DNA from 4 places in the Bacillus sp. GW823-FHT06A10 genome. Region 4 is predicted to be linked to each of the others. Evidence: predicted binding sites of a transcription regulator. Region 4 holds the regulator's gene; each other region holds the start of a gene.
The links. Region 4 encodes Rex, which represses fermentation and respiration genes when NADH is low (regulators of the CRP and FNR family bind a similar motif). Its sites were predicted from a motif close to TTGTGAAATATTTCACAA; they were not measured.
Positions count from the first base shown of each region.

Region 1: a site for Rex is predicted at 1,949-1,966, ahead of AC1Q8M_RS02870 (formate/nitrite transporter family protein). Genes of this name have one in related genera too.
Region 2: a site for Rex is predicted at 1,493-1,510, ahead of arcA (arginine deiminase). Genes of this name have one in related genera too.
Region 3: a site for Rex is predicted at 1,752-1,769, ahead of pflB (formate C-acetyltransferase). Genes of this name have one in related genera too.

Region 1 covers NZ_JBXAHT010000001.1:553,704-556,921, forward strand. Annotated here, with positions in the region: gene AC1Q8M_RS02860 (prepilin peptidase) at 1-659, shown strand, start outside; gene AC1Q8M_RS02865 (cyclic-phosphate processing receiver domain-containing protein) at 674-985, shown strand; gene AC1Q8M_RS02870 (formate/nitrite transporter family protein) at 1,013-1,864, opposite strand; gene AC1Q8M_RS02875 (TerC family protein) at 2,067-2,861, opposite strand; yybP-ykoY riboswitch at 2,952-3,117, opposite strand; gene AC1Q8M_RS02880 (TrkH family potassium uptake protein) at 3,156-3,218, opposite strand, start outside.
Region 2 covers NZ_JBXAHT010000004.1:95,103-98,320, reverse strand. Annotated here, with positions in the region: gene argF (ornithine carbamoyltransferase) at 1-137, opposite strand, end outside; gene arcA (arginine deiminase) at 168-1,400, opposite strand; gene argR (arginine repressor) at 1,669-2,118, opposite strand; gene AC1Q8M_RS24255 (methyl-accepting chemotaxis protein) at 2,265-3,218, opposite strand, start outside.
Region 3 covers NZ_JBXAHT010000004.1:219,517-222,734, reverse strand. Annotated here, with positions in the region: gene pflB (formate C-acetyltransferase) at 1-1,641, opposite strand, end outside; gene AC1Q8M_RS24815 (hypothetical protein) at 1,794-2,015, opposite strand; gene AC1Q8M_RS24810 (glycosyltransferase family 2 protein) at 1,984-3,218, opposite strand, start outside.
Region 4 covers NZ_JBXAHT010000010.1:8,032-11,249, reverse strand. Annotated here, with positions in the region: gene AC1Q8M_RS27560 (ABC-F family ATP-binding cassette domain-containing protein) at 1-864, opposite strand, end outside; gene AC1Q8M_RS27555 (redox-sensing transcriptional repressor Rex) at 1,051-1,680, shown strand; gene AC1Q8M_RS27550 (YdiK family protein) at 1,710-1,901, opposite strand; gene AC1Q8M_RS27545 (CPBP family intramembrane glutamic endopeptidase) at 1,898-2,647, opposite strand; gene groES (co-chaperone GroES) at 3,039-3,218, shown strand, end outside.

The DNA.
Region 1 (3,218 bases), on a different contig from region 4:
CGATGAGGGTTCCATTAGGTGCGTCTATTATTACCCCGCGTTCACATTGTTATTATTGCAAATATGTGCTAAGGCCAAAAGAACTAATCCCCATCATTTCATTTTATATACAAAGAGGCTGTTGTACGAATTGTAAGAGGAAAATTCCAATTATGTATGTAGCATTTGAATGTATAACAGGAAGTATATTTCTTCTTACCGTGTATATGATTGGAATAGAACGAGAGCTTATTATCATTTTATCCCTTTTTTCGCTACTTCTTATTATTTCAGTTACAGATTACTTATATATGTTAATTCCTGATTGTATTTTAATTTCGTTTGCCGTTTTACTCATTCTTGAAAGTGTTTTTGTACAATTAGTTACTTGGACAGATAGTATAGTTGGTAGTGGTGTTATATTCATTTTGTTATATTGCATGCAAAAGATATATCCAGAAGGGCTTGGCGGAGGTGATATAAAACTACTTTCGTTACTTGGGTTTATAGTAGGAGTGAAAGGCGTTTTTATCATTTTATTTTTAGCATCTTGTTTCAGTCTTTGTTTCTTTGGGGTGGGTATCGTATTAAAACGTATAGAAGTACGAAAACCAATTCCATTTGGTCCTTTTATTAGTCTTGGGGCAATATGTTATGTATTGGCCGCATATTCAAATTAGAGAGGGAATAGAAAATGAACGTATATATGGATGATCAAAGAAGTTGCCCGTTCGGGTATGTGCCCGCAACTACAGTAGAATGTGCTTTGCAAATGGTTCGGGATTATGATGTGAATATTCTTTCCCTTGATTTTAATATGGGGTGGGGAGCAAAAAATGGACTGGATTTTGTAGAAGCTTTTTGTACAGAGGGGTTATATGTAAATGAAATTCACCTTCATACGAATGATGTCATCGGTATGCACAAGATGAAACAGAGAATGGATAAGGGAAAGGAAGAAGGAGAAATTAATCCTCACCTTGTTGTTAAATACGTGGGAAGCTAAAAACTCCAAAGTAAAACTTTGGAGTTTTTAATGTTTCATATGTGCTTGTAAAGGAATAATCTCTTCTTGTTGAGCTGCTGCGATTTCAGTTTCTTCCTGTTGAACTTCAGGTGTTTTTTTTGTTAAGTAGTGGTATACCATACCGACAAATACTGATCCGCCAATAATGTTACCGATTGTAACAGGAATTAAGTTATGAATAGCACCTGAAAAAGAAATTGTCTCAGGATGTGGTGAAACTAAAGATAAAGCAAAGAGTGACAAGTTTGCAATACTATGTTCGTAACCAGATAAGAAGAATGTGAAAACAAGTAGCATCATGACCATTATTTTTGCCGTGTCGCCTTTAACCTGAGATGGTAAGAAGCAAGCAAGACATACGAGCCAGTTACATAAAATGGCTTTAAAGAATAACTGCATTGTAGGTGTGTTCATCTTTCCTTCAACGACTTTATTCATTAGGTGACCGTGATCAATTGCTTCAAAAATTCCAGTTGCGTAAAATAGTAAGGCAAAGAATAACGCGCCGGCTAAGTTACCTGCATAACAAGCAACCCAGTTACGAAGTGTATCAGAAATCGTTGTTTCTTTTCTTAAAGTTGCTACAGTAAAGTACATTGTGTTTCCAGTAAACAATTCAGCACCGCCATATATAATAAGTACGAGAGCAATCCCGAAAAACATAGAAGCAGCTAAATAAGTTGCTGGTGAATCTGCAATGTGAAAAAAGTTACCTAATTTAAAACATAGTACAATAATAAAACCGATATAAATACCCGCAAGTGCAGCACGAATGAAATATTGCATTGGGTTTGTATCTAGCATTTTCTTTTTGCTTTTAGCCAGTTTGACAACATAATCTAGTCCTTGTTCTAGCATGAGTAATACGCTCCTTTAGTAAATCTTCTATAAATACTCCTTATATGAATAAAGTACATGGAATTGTTCTCACTTTCAATAAGTTTGTGCAATGTTTCACAAAAAGGACATACATACGTTAAGAAAACGTTTACAAAGGGTAGTATAATGGAATTTTTTCTGGACATTGAGAGGAAGAAAGGAAAAAGAAAAAGCGCTGTAATTACAGCGCTTTTTCGTCTAAATTCTTTTCTACTTTTACTTCTACTTCTTTTGAGAAGAACCAACCACCAACTGCGATTCCGACTAATACAATCCAGAATGTAAGCTTCCACGGAGTGGATTCTGGGAATGAATGTGGAATTACATTTAATGCAGGGTGTGCTAATGTATAAACTGCTAGCTTCACACCAACCCAACCTACAATTAAGAATGCTGCAGTTTCAAGTCCTGGTTTACGTTTTAAGATTTGTACGAATGCAGTTGCTGCAAATCGCATAATGATTAATCCGATAAGTCCACCTACAAAGATAACAACGAATTGCCCAGTATCTAGACTACCAATTGTACCTAATCCTGTTTTTGGTAAAGTCATTGCTAGTGCAACCGCAGCTAAAATTGAATCAACTGCGAAGGCGATATCAGCAACTTCAACTTTAAATACAGTCCACCAGAAGTTCTCTTGTTTTTTCTTTGCTTCTTTTTCTTCTGTTTCTTCATCTGTATTCTTTTTAACATATGTTTTAAATAAGTGATTACCAGCGATAAACATAAGGTAGATGGCACCGATTGCTTGCACTTGCCATACATCGACTAAGAACGAAATCATAAATAACGATCCAAATCGGAAAACAAATGCCCCCGCTAATCCGTAAAATAGTGCTTTCTTTCGTTTTTCTTCTGGTAAATGTTTTACCATAATTGCAAGAACAAGAGCGTTATCAGCCGCTAAAATCCCTTCAAGTGCAATTAGGATGAGTAATACCCAACCATACTCCAATAATAATGATACATCCATGTACATTCTCCTCTCATCTCTATAAGTTCTAAATAAGTGAAGAATTTCCCCACTATTTAGTTTCCCCATACTCCTGCCTATTAACTTTGGAAGAATTTGGAAATGAATACAAAAAAGACCTCTGCCGTTAATAGGCAAAGGTCTTGCTAGACATATGTAATAAAAATGCCAACAAAGCCGGAAGAACTAAGTTCTACGTAATGACGACTTTGTTTCCAAGAAATATTCTTGGACGCTACTCCCCTTTGGAGATATGTTATTGTATTCTCATTATATGGATAATTGATACGGTTGTCAACCTGTTAAAATATCTTCATTAGGATATTTTATTTTCCGGTTCTTTTTACGAGCAAATGA
Region 2 (3,218 bases), on a different contig from region 4:
TAATGATGCGGGATACCATTTTTCTTTTTCTCTTTTAATTCTGCTGCCAAATCTAGAAAATATAACAATTCTTCTTGTGTAAAATCTTTTTCTGCTAGAAAGCTTCTTCCTTTTAAATTTGGTCTAGTCATTAACATACTTCATCCCTACTTTCTCCGTTATTTATACTAAATATCTTTACGAACAATTGGCATACTCATGCAACGTGGACCCCCACGACCACGAGATAATTCCGAACTTAGCACTTCAATTACTTCTATACCGTGCTCCCGTAATAACGTATTGGATACATAGTTGCGATCATATGTAACAACTACACCTGGTGCGATTGCTAATGTGTTCGAGCCATCATTCCATTGTTCACGAGCAGAAGCAATTACATCTCCTCCTCCACATGGAATAAGAACTAATTCACTTAAGCCTAATACCTCTTTTAATGCTTCCATTAAAGAAGTACGATGTGTAATTTTAAGAGTTTCCTCATCTGATCCTTTTTCTAAAATATAAATATTCATATTCCCTTTTGGCCCTTGAATGGCTGGATGAATTGTAAACTTGTCATAATCAACCATTGTAAATACTGTATCTAAATGCATAAATGCTCGGCATTTTGGAATTTCTATTGCTAACACTTTCTTAATTTTATTTTGTCGGCTAAAGAGATTTTTAGCTAAACGTTCAATTGCTTTAGCTGAAGTACGAGCAGACACTCCAATCGCAATTGTTTCTTCATTTAAAATTAGCTCGTCGCCACCTTCAATTGGAAATTTATAATCACGATCTAACCAGATTGGTACATTATGTTTTGCAAATCTTGGGTGATATTTAATGATGTACTCCATGAATAATGATTCACGTCTACGCGCTGGTTCTCTCATCTTATTTATCGTTAAGCCATCGCCCACGCTAGCTGCTGGATCACGAGTAAAATATAAATTAGGCATTGGATCTAAGTAAAACGGATAATGATCTTCCATTAATTCATATAAATGTGTCTTCTTACTTGTTTCAATTTCGTTTTTCCGTACACCGCCCATAATTTTTTGAATTAATTCTTCATTTGAAAAGGAAAGTAAATATTCTTTTAAAGTTTGATGTGCAACATTTACGTCAGCCTGTCCTTCTTTTAAAATACGATCAACAAATTCTTCTCGAAGTTTTTTATCTACTAACACCTCAGCGGCTAGTTTTTCTAAATAAAGAACTTCAACACCCCGATTGCGTAACGTTTGTGCAAAATAATCATGCTCTTTTTGAATAATTGGTAAGTATGGAATATCGTCAAATAATAATTGCTGCAAATAATCTGGCGTCAAGTTTTCCACTTCTTTACCCGGTCGTTTTAATAAAACCGTTTGTAATTCCCCAATTTCTGAAGTAACATGTATCGGATGTTTCATTTGTTGTACCTCCTTTTAAATATGTTTGATGTCTTACAAGTACATAATAAATGCTCTGCACTTTTATCTTTGTGAAAGCATCCACATTATCATTGTGAAATATTAAACAAGTTATTTTTTTAAAATCATACGAATTTGTATTTTTATAACAAACTCTCTCGCTTTTTCAATAAAAAACACATATATTACGCATATATGTTGAATATTTAACTTCCGTATTTAAACAAAAATCCTGTTTTTAATTTTATTAAAAACAGGATTTTTGCATCTAAATAATTAAATTTAATCTTTCTTCTATAATCTCCCTATCTGATTTCGACTGTGAAATTATAAGGCATGTATCATTTCCACATATACATCCTATTTTTTCTTTCCAATCTAACTCATCAAATAAAACACCAATAACATGTGCATTACCAGGTAATGTTTTAATAACCATTAATTGATCTACACAATCAATTTTCACAACAACTTCTCGTAATTTTTTCTTTAACTTTATATCAGTTTGTAAATGCTCTTCTGAGAAAACTTTATATATCATTAATCCTTCTTGAGAAGGTACCTTCGTTAAGTTTAACTCACGAATATCGCGAGAAACCGTAGCTTGTGTTACTAATACATCTTTTTTTGCTAACAATTCTACTAATCTTTCTTGCTTATCTATTTCATACTCCTTTACAAATTGTTTAATTAACCGTTGTCTTTTTTCTTTTTTCATAAAAGACACCCCTTTTAATATTATAGCTCGCTATAATTTTCATCCGAAAGGGAGAGAAAAGAATGTTGCGGAAACGTTCATAGTTTAACTGTAAATATTAAATCAAACTAAATAAAAAAGAGAAGAACAGCATTCTGTTCTTCCTTTTACATTGAAAATCGTTCAATTGTTTGTTTCAAATCAGTTGCTTGCTTCTCTAAATCCTTTAATAATTGATCGATTACTATCATATTTTTAGACTGTTGTAGCGTTACACGCGCCACTTCTTGCGAACCAGCTGACGTTTCTTCAGCAATTGCTGCTACAGCTTTTGTTTGTGCTCCTGTTTGATGAATGTGGCTCACTTGTTCATTCATATAACTACTAATTTGCTGAGTTGCATCGGCTACTTCCATAACACTTGATGACATTTCTTTTAAAATTAATTCCGTAGCTTCTCCACGTTTCGCCTCTTCTTTAGCTATTTTCACTTGTTCTGTCATTTTCATTGCAACTTGTTGTACTTCATCTTGCATATTCCGTAATAACTGAGATATGTTTCTTGCAGAATGATCACTTTCATCAGCAAGTTTACGTACTTCTTCCGCAACAACCGCAAAACCTCTTCCATGCTCTTCTGCGCGAGCTGCCTCAATAGAAGCATTTAGTGCTAATAAATTCGTTTGGCTAGCAATCGCACTCACAACAGACACAATATGTTCTACTTGTTTCATTCGTTCTTCTAACTTCTGTACATTTTGCATGGAATCTTCATTTTCTTTTGCCAATGTTTGAATACCTTGAATTAAAGACGTAAAGACACGAGTACTATGCCCTAAAGCTTGAACCATTTCTGAAGACAACGTATCAGACTGCTTCGCTTTTTCTTCTACTTCACTTGCAATAGACGTCGTTGTATCAACAGCAGAAACAATTGCTTGAATTGATGCTGCTGATTGCTCAGCGCCTGAAGAAATCTCTGCAAGAGTCTCAGATACACCTTGCGCTTGTCTCGTTGCTTCTCCTGTTTGTTTTCTAATCTGCTGTACTTGATTGTTTGTATAAGAAAATGTTGTATCAATATTTTTTACCATGCCCCTTAAGTTTCCTAACATCATATT
Region 3 (3,218 bases), on a different contig from region 4:
ACCATTTTCATCACGGATTGGTTTTACTTGTGCGTATTTAATTGCACTTAATGAGTCTGCTACTACAGATAGACCCGCGATACCTGTTGCCATTGTACGAAGAACATTTGTATCATGAAGTGCCATTTCAATACGTTCATAACTATATTTATCATGCATATAATGGATAACATTTAATGTGTTTAAATATAGACCCGCTAACCATTCCATTGTCATATCAAACTTATGCATAACTTCTTCGTAATTTAGTACTTCAGAAGTAATTGGTGCGTACTCAGGACCAACTTGTGCTTTTGATTTTTCATCTTTACCACCGTTAATTGCATATAATAATGCTTTCGCTAAGTTTGCACGAGCTCCGAAGAACTGCATTTGCTTACCGATTCTCATTGCAGATACACAACAAGCAATTCCGTAATCATCGCCGTAATCAGCACGCATAATGTCATCATTTTCATATTGAATTGCTGATGTTTTGATGGACATTTTCGCACAGTAGTTTTTAAAGTTCTCTGGTAATTGTTTAGACCAAAGAACTGTTAAATTCGGTTCTGGAGCTGGTCCTAAATTATCTAATGTATGCAAGAAACGGAATGAGTTCTTTGTTACTAATGGACGACCATCTAATGCCATACCACCGATAGATTCAGTTACCCAAGTTGGGTCACCAGAGAATAATTCATTATAATCAGGTGTTCTTGCGAATTTCACAAGACGTAATTTCATAATGAAGTGATCTACAATTTCTTGTACTTCTTCTTCTGTTAAAGTACCATTTGCTAAATCTCTTTCAATGTAAATATCTAAGAATGTAGAAGTACGTCCAAGACTCATTGCAGCTCCGTTTTGCTCTTTAATCGCTGCAAGATATGCGAAGTATAACCACTGGAATGCTTCTTGTGCATTTGTTGCTGGTTTAGAAATATCGAAACCATGAGAAGCAGCCATTTGTTTTAGTTCTTGAAGTGCACGCATTTGCTCAGATAACTCTTCGCGTAAACGCATTGTATCTTCGCTCATTACACCACCAGTTAAATTCAAATCAGCTTTTTTCGCTTCAATTAAATGATCAATACCATATAATGCTACGCGTCGATAGTCACCGATAATGCGTCCACGACCGTATGCATCTGGAAGACCAGTAATAACACCTGATTTACGTGCATTTCTCATTTCTGGTGTATAAGCATCAAATACACCTTGGTTATGAGTCTTTCTCCAATCTCTAAAAATACGACTAAGTTCTTTGTCCATTTCGTATCCATAAGATTCACAAGCTTGTTCTGCCATACGAATACCACCATATGGTTGTAAAGAACGTTTAAATGGTTTATCAGTTTGGAAACCGACTACTTTTTCAATATCTTTATTTAAGTATCCTGGGTCATGTGATGTAATAGAAGAAACAATTTTTGTATCCATATCAAGAACGCCACCGTTTTCACGTTCTTTTGTTGTTAAATCCATTACTTGATCCCAAAGTTGTTTCGTTGCTTCAGTTGCTTCTGCTAAGAAAGATTCGTCTCCTTCGAAAACGTTTACATTATTTAAAATGAAATCGCGAACATCAATCTCTGCTTTCCATTTTTCACCTTTAAAGTTTTCCCATGCGTTTTTAACATTTTCTAATACTTGAGTCATCCTAATCTCCTCCATTTTTGATTAGTACAGGACTAAGATTTTTTATATAACAGCTTACACACTTAGAATACTACTTTTTTACGAAAGTGAACGAAATAGTTGTGACATGTTTGTGAAATGTTGAGCAAACTACTATATATATAGTGTTAACTTCATTTAAAAGTCTTTAAAATTAACCCTTTCCTTAATTGTATTTTTTTGGTATCCTTATATACGAGTCCTATTTTGTAATATAAGAACAATACCCATTGTAGAGCTGTAATACTCTTATCTCCTAATCTGTTATAGTTTTTATAACAGAACAAAAAAGTGTACACATGTTGTACACTTTTTTTGTTACTTCTATAAAACATCTCTTTTTCTATTGCCATCATAGAATCCGCCACGATTGTCTGTTGATGCAATTATTTGCTCTAGTCCTTCTATATGATCACCTATAATTCGAAGTACAGCTGGAGGATGACCTATTTTTGCAAAATGTTCACTGGGACGAATACGGTTCATCTTATCAACCTCAACACGACATACACATGCAATTTCAAATCCAGAAAGAAGAGCCTTCACCTGTGCTACACAAGGTGACAATAAAGATTTGTATCCAATTGCTTTCAAACACTTGTGGCTAAATGCATTAGGTACCGCAATAAGTGAGCCTACCCCTAAATCCTTTCTATCACAAGCTAAATTTAGTGCATACTTAAATGCAGTTACAAGATGAAGTGGTACTCTTAAATCTAAATAATGATTTAAATCATTTAATGCGACGTCCTTTCCATCTGCAATAGCTTTTGCAAAAGGATATAGTTCACTAGCTGGAATAACAAAATCACCATCTATAAATAACACAATTTCTCCTTTTGCAAAATAAGTTCCAAGTGAACGCCCTACATCGTTTCCAAGGGCTTCTTTATATACAATGGTTGTTGCGCCTTTGTCTTTTGCAATCGTTGCTGTTTTATCTGACGAACCATTTACGACAACGATGATTTCAAAAGGTTCAATTTTACGAAGCTCTTCTATAACCTTTCCAATTGTTTTCTCTTCATTTTGTACAGGAATAACAACCGATAGTTGCTTTTCTCTATACAAATTGGATGTAACGCCCCATCCTTGATAAAAATCTTCGAAATTTAAAGTATGATAGACGCTATCCCTTTTCCTATTTCCATCATAATATCCCCCGCGTATATCACTGCTTACTATTCGTTCTGCAACTGCTTCTATATGATCACCTATCATTCGTCTTTCAGATTGAGAAAGGTTCGTTCCATATGCAGCATGTTCAATCGGTCGAAATTTATTCGGCGTAATAACATCAATAGCACAATGACGGTTAATTCTCCATTTACTTTGTGCTATACGTAAATGAGCTACAATAGGATTAACTAAACATTCATATCCAATACTTTGGACGACTTCTTTCGTCAACGCATGAGGTACAGATAATAAAGAATCTATCTTTAATTCTTCACGCTCTAACATTGCATTTAATATTTGACGCCACACTGTAACGGAATGGGGTTTTTGTTTCTTTAAAAACAATGCGTCCAAATTATTTAAAACGATGTCAGTCTGAT
Region 4 (3,218 bases):
AGAGGCGCGAGCTATATTCTTTTGAACGAAGTCCTCAAGTTTTGCGATTTCATCTTGTTGTTTTTCGTAACGTTTCATTTCTTGCTCATATAATGCTGATTTTAAGTCTAAATATTTACTGTAGTTACCAACAAATCGTCTGCTTTCTTTATTCGAAATTTCATATACTTGTGTAACAAGTTTGTCTAAGAAATAACGGTCATGTGAAACGATTAATATTGCGCCAGGATAACCTTGTAAATATTGCTCAAGCCATGTTAATGTTTCGATGTCTAAATGGTTTGTAGGCTCGTCCAAAATAAGTAAGTCTGGTTTTGTTAATAATAATTTTCCGAGAGCTAATCTTGTTTTTTGCCCACCGCTTAAAGTAGAAATCGTCGTCTGGTGCGTTTCAACTGGGAAGCCAAGGCCGCTTAAAATGGAGCGAATATCCGCTTCATATTGATATCCACCTTGATCTTTATAATTGAGTTGCAATTGGTCATAATCAGCTAACAATCTTTCGTATGTAGCTTCGTTTGAAAAGTTTTCTTCTTTGCCCATTTCTTGCTCAAGCCTTCGAAGTTTTGTCTCCATTTGCTGTAAGTGGGTAAAGACGGTTAGCATTTCATCCCAAATTGTTAAAGACGTTTCTAGGCCGGTATTTTGAGCTAAATACCCGATTGAGACATCTTTCGGTTTTATAATTTCGCCACCATCATGTGATAACTCACCAGCGATAATTTTTAATAATGTAGATTTTCCAGCTCCATTCCTTCCAACTAATGCGATACGATCTTTTGTTTGTACTTCCAATTTTATGTTTGCAAGAATTGTTTCTGCACCGTATAATTTCGAAAGTCCATTTACTTGTAATAAAATCAATGTTTTCACCTCAAATAATTTCTTAACTTTGCCATGTTTATATTTCTCAATCATACTAAAAATAGTGTATAGTTTAAAATAAGAGAGAATACTTCTTCTCTTTATTATACAAGGAATTTAATGAGTGCTAAACTTCTGTATTTGATTAAAGTATATGAATAAAGATAGGAAGAGAGGAGAGGTCATATGGATCAGCAAAAGATTCCACAAGCCACTGCTAAAAGATTGCCTCTATACTATCGATTTATCCAAAACTTATCTCTTTCTGGTAAGCAGCGTGTTTCATCGGCCGAATTGAGTGAAGCGGTAAAAGTAGATTCCGCAACAATACGAAGAGATTTTTCGTATTTTGGAGCGTTAGGGAAAAAGGGATATGGATATAACGTAAATTATTTATTATCATTTTTCCGCGAAACACTTGATCAAGATGATATAACGCGTGTAGCACTTATTGGAGTAGGTAATTTAGGGACCGCTTTCTTACATTATAATTTCACGAAAAACAATAATACAAAAATTGAAATGGCATTTGATGTTAGTGAAGAGAAAGTTGGAACAGAAATCGGGGGCATTCCTGTATACCATTTAGATGAATTAGAAGAGAGATTATCAAATGATATACAAGTGGCAATATTAACAGTACCGGCTACAGTAGCACAAGCTGTAGCAGATAGATTAGCTGAAACGAGCGTGCATGGTATTTTGAATTTCACACCAGCACGATTAAACGTATCAGAGAATATTAGAATTCATCATATTGATTTAGCTGTAGAGTTACAAACATTAGTTTACTTTTTGAAAAACTATCCACAATAAAACGCAGAGGAAGCGACCTCTGCGTTTTATTATTGTTTCTTCTTTGTGAATTTAACTAATATAAGGCGAAGTGCCAAATTAAAATCAATTGTTGCCATAACTGCAAATAGTATTGTCCACACATTCCAGATTGTATCTGTCACGTTCGTAATGGCGAAGCGTGTAAAGATACATCCAAGAAGGAAGTATAGTGCAGCCATGAACAATGGTGAGTTTCTCATACAAAAAATCCTCCGATAAAGCCTTGCATTTTTTCAGCTTCTTTAATCATTTCTTGAATTTGCTCATTGCTCATAAAAATTTGCCCAATAGCGACTAATGTATTCATCGCAACATGAGCTGCAATCGGAACGATAATACGCTTCGTCTTCACATATAAGAAGGCGAATACGAGCCCCATAGCAGTGTATACCAATAAATGAGTAAAATCAAAATGAATTGCTGCGAATACAAGCGAACTAATGATAGCTGCGATAAAGAAGTTAAACTTCTTATAAAGTGCACCAAATAAAATTTTTCTAAATACGATTTCTTCTAAGATAGGTCCAATTATAGATACAACAATAAGGAACCAAGGTGTGGTTCTTGCAATCTCCATCAGTTTCATTGTATTTTCTGAACCTTGTTTAATTCCTAGCAGCTGCATCTCGATCATACCAGCAACTATTTGTGAAAAGAAAGCCAAGAAGAACCCGATGAAAATCCATCCAATAGTAGCTGGAGCAGAAGAGCGCTTTGGATCTAAATGCCTGTCACGAATATCCGTTCTAAGTAACCAAAGTACGATACATAATGCAACAAAGAAGCTAATAATTGCCCAGTGTCCCGTTATGATTTGTCCTTTTTCCTCAATGGTAAATCCTCTATTATCATAGAGTCCTGTTTTTAGGAGAAGTGGCAATCCAACAACGCCAGATAACTGCATTAAAATGTATGTAACGATAATCCACCAGTATTGTTTCTTCAAATGGTTTAACCATCCTTTCTAACTATAGTGTATGAGATAAGTTAGGATAACATGTAAATATGCTACCTACGATATAAACCTCACTTGAATTATGTTTTTTTCGTAAATCCTTATTTGAAATTATAATAGAAGACAGGAGAAAGTTGTGTGTGTAGCGAAAACAACTTAGGGTGTCCTTTCATATTGTAACATACGAGCAGTGGAAACAACGATTCATATAGTAAAGGCAGTATTCTATATAGAAAGTTTATATAGTGATTTGCGAAAAAATTATGATTTTTTTACTTGCAAAAGAAATTGAGATTATTTATTATTATAAGTGTGTTAGCACTCGGATGACTTGAGTGCTAATAAAAGAAATTTACATAACAAAATGAGGAGGTTATTGTTCATGCTAAAGCCATTAGGTGATCGCGTTGTAATTGAGCTTGTTCAAGCAGAAGAAAAAACAGCAAGTGGTATCGTATTACCAGATACTGCAAAAGAAAAACCACAAGAGGGTAAAGTTGTTGCAGTAGGTACTGGTCGAGTGCTTGAGAATGGTGAGCGTGTTGCTTTAGAGGTAGCAGCA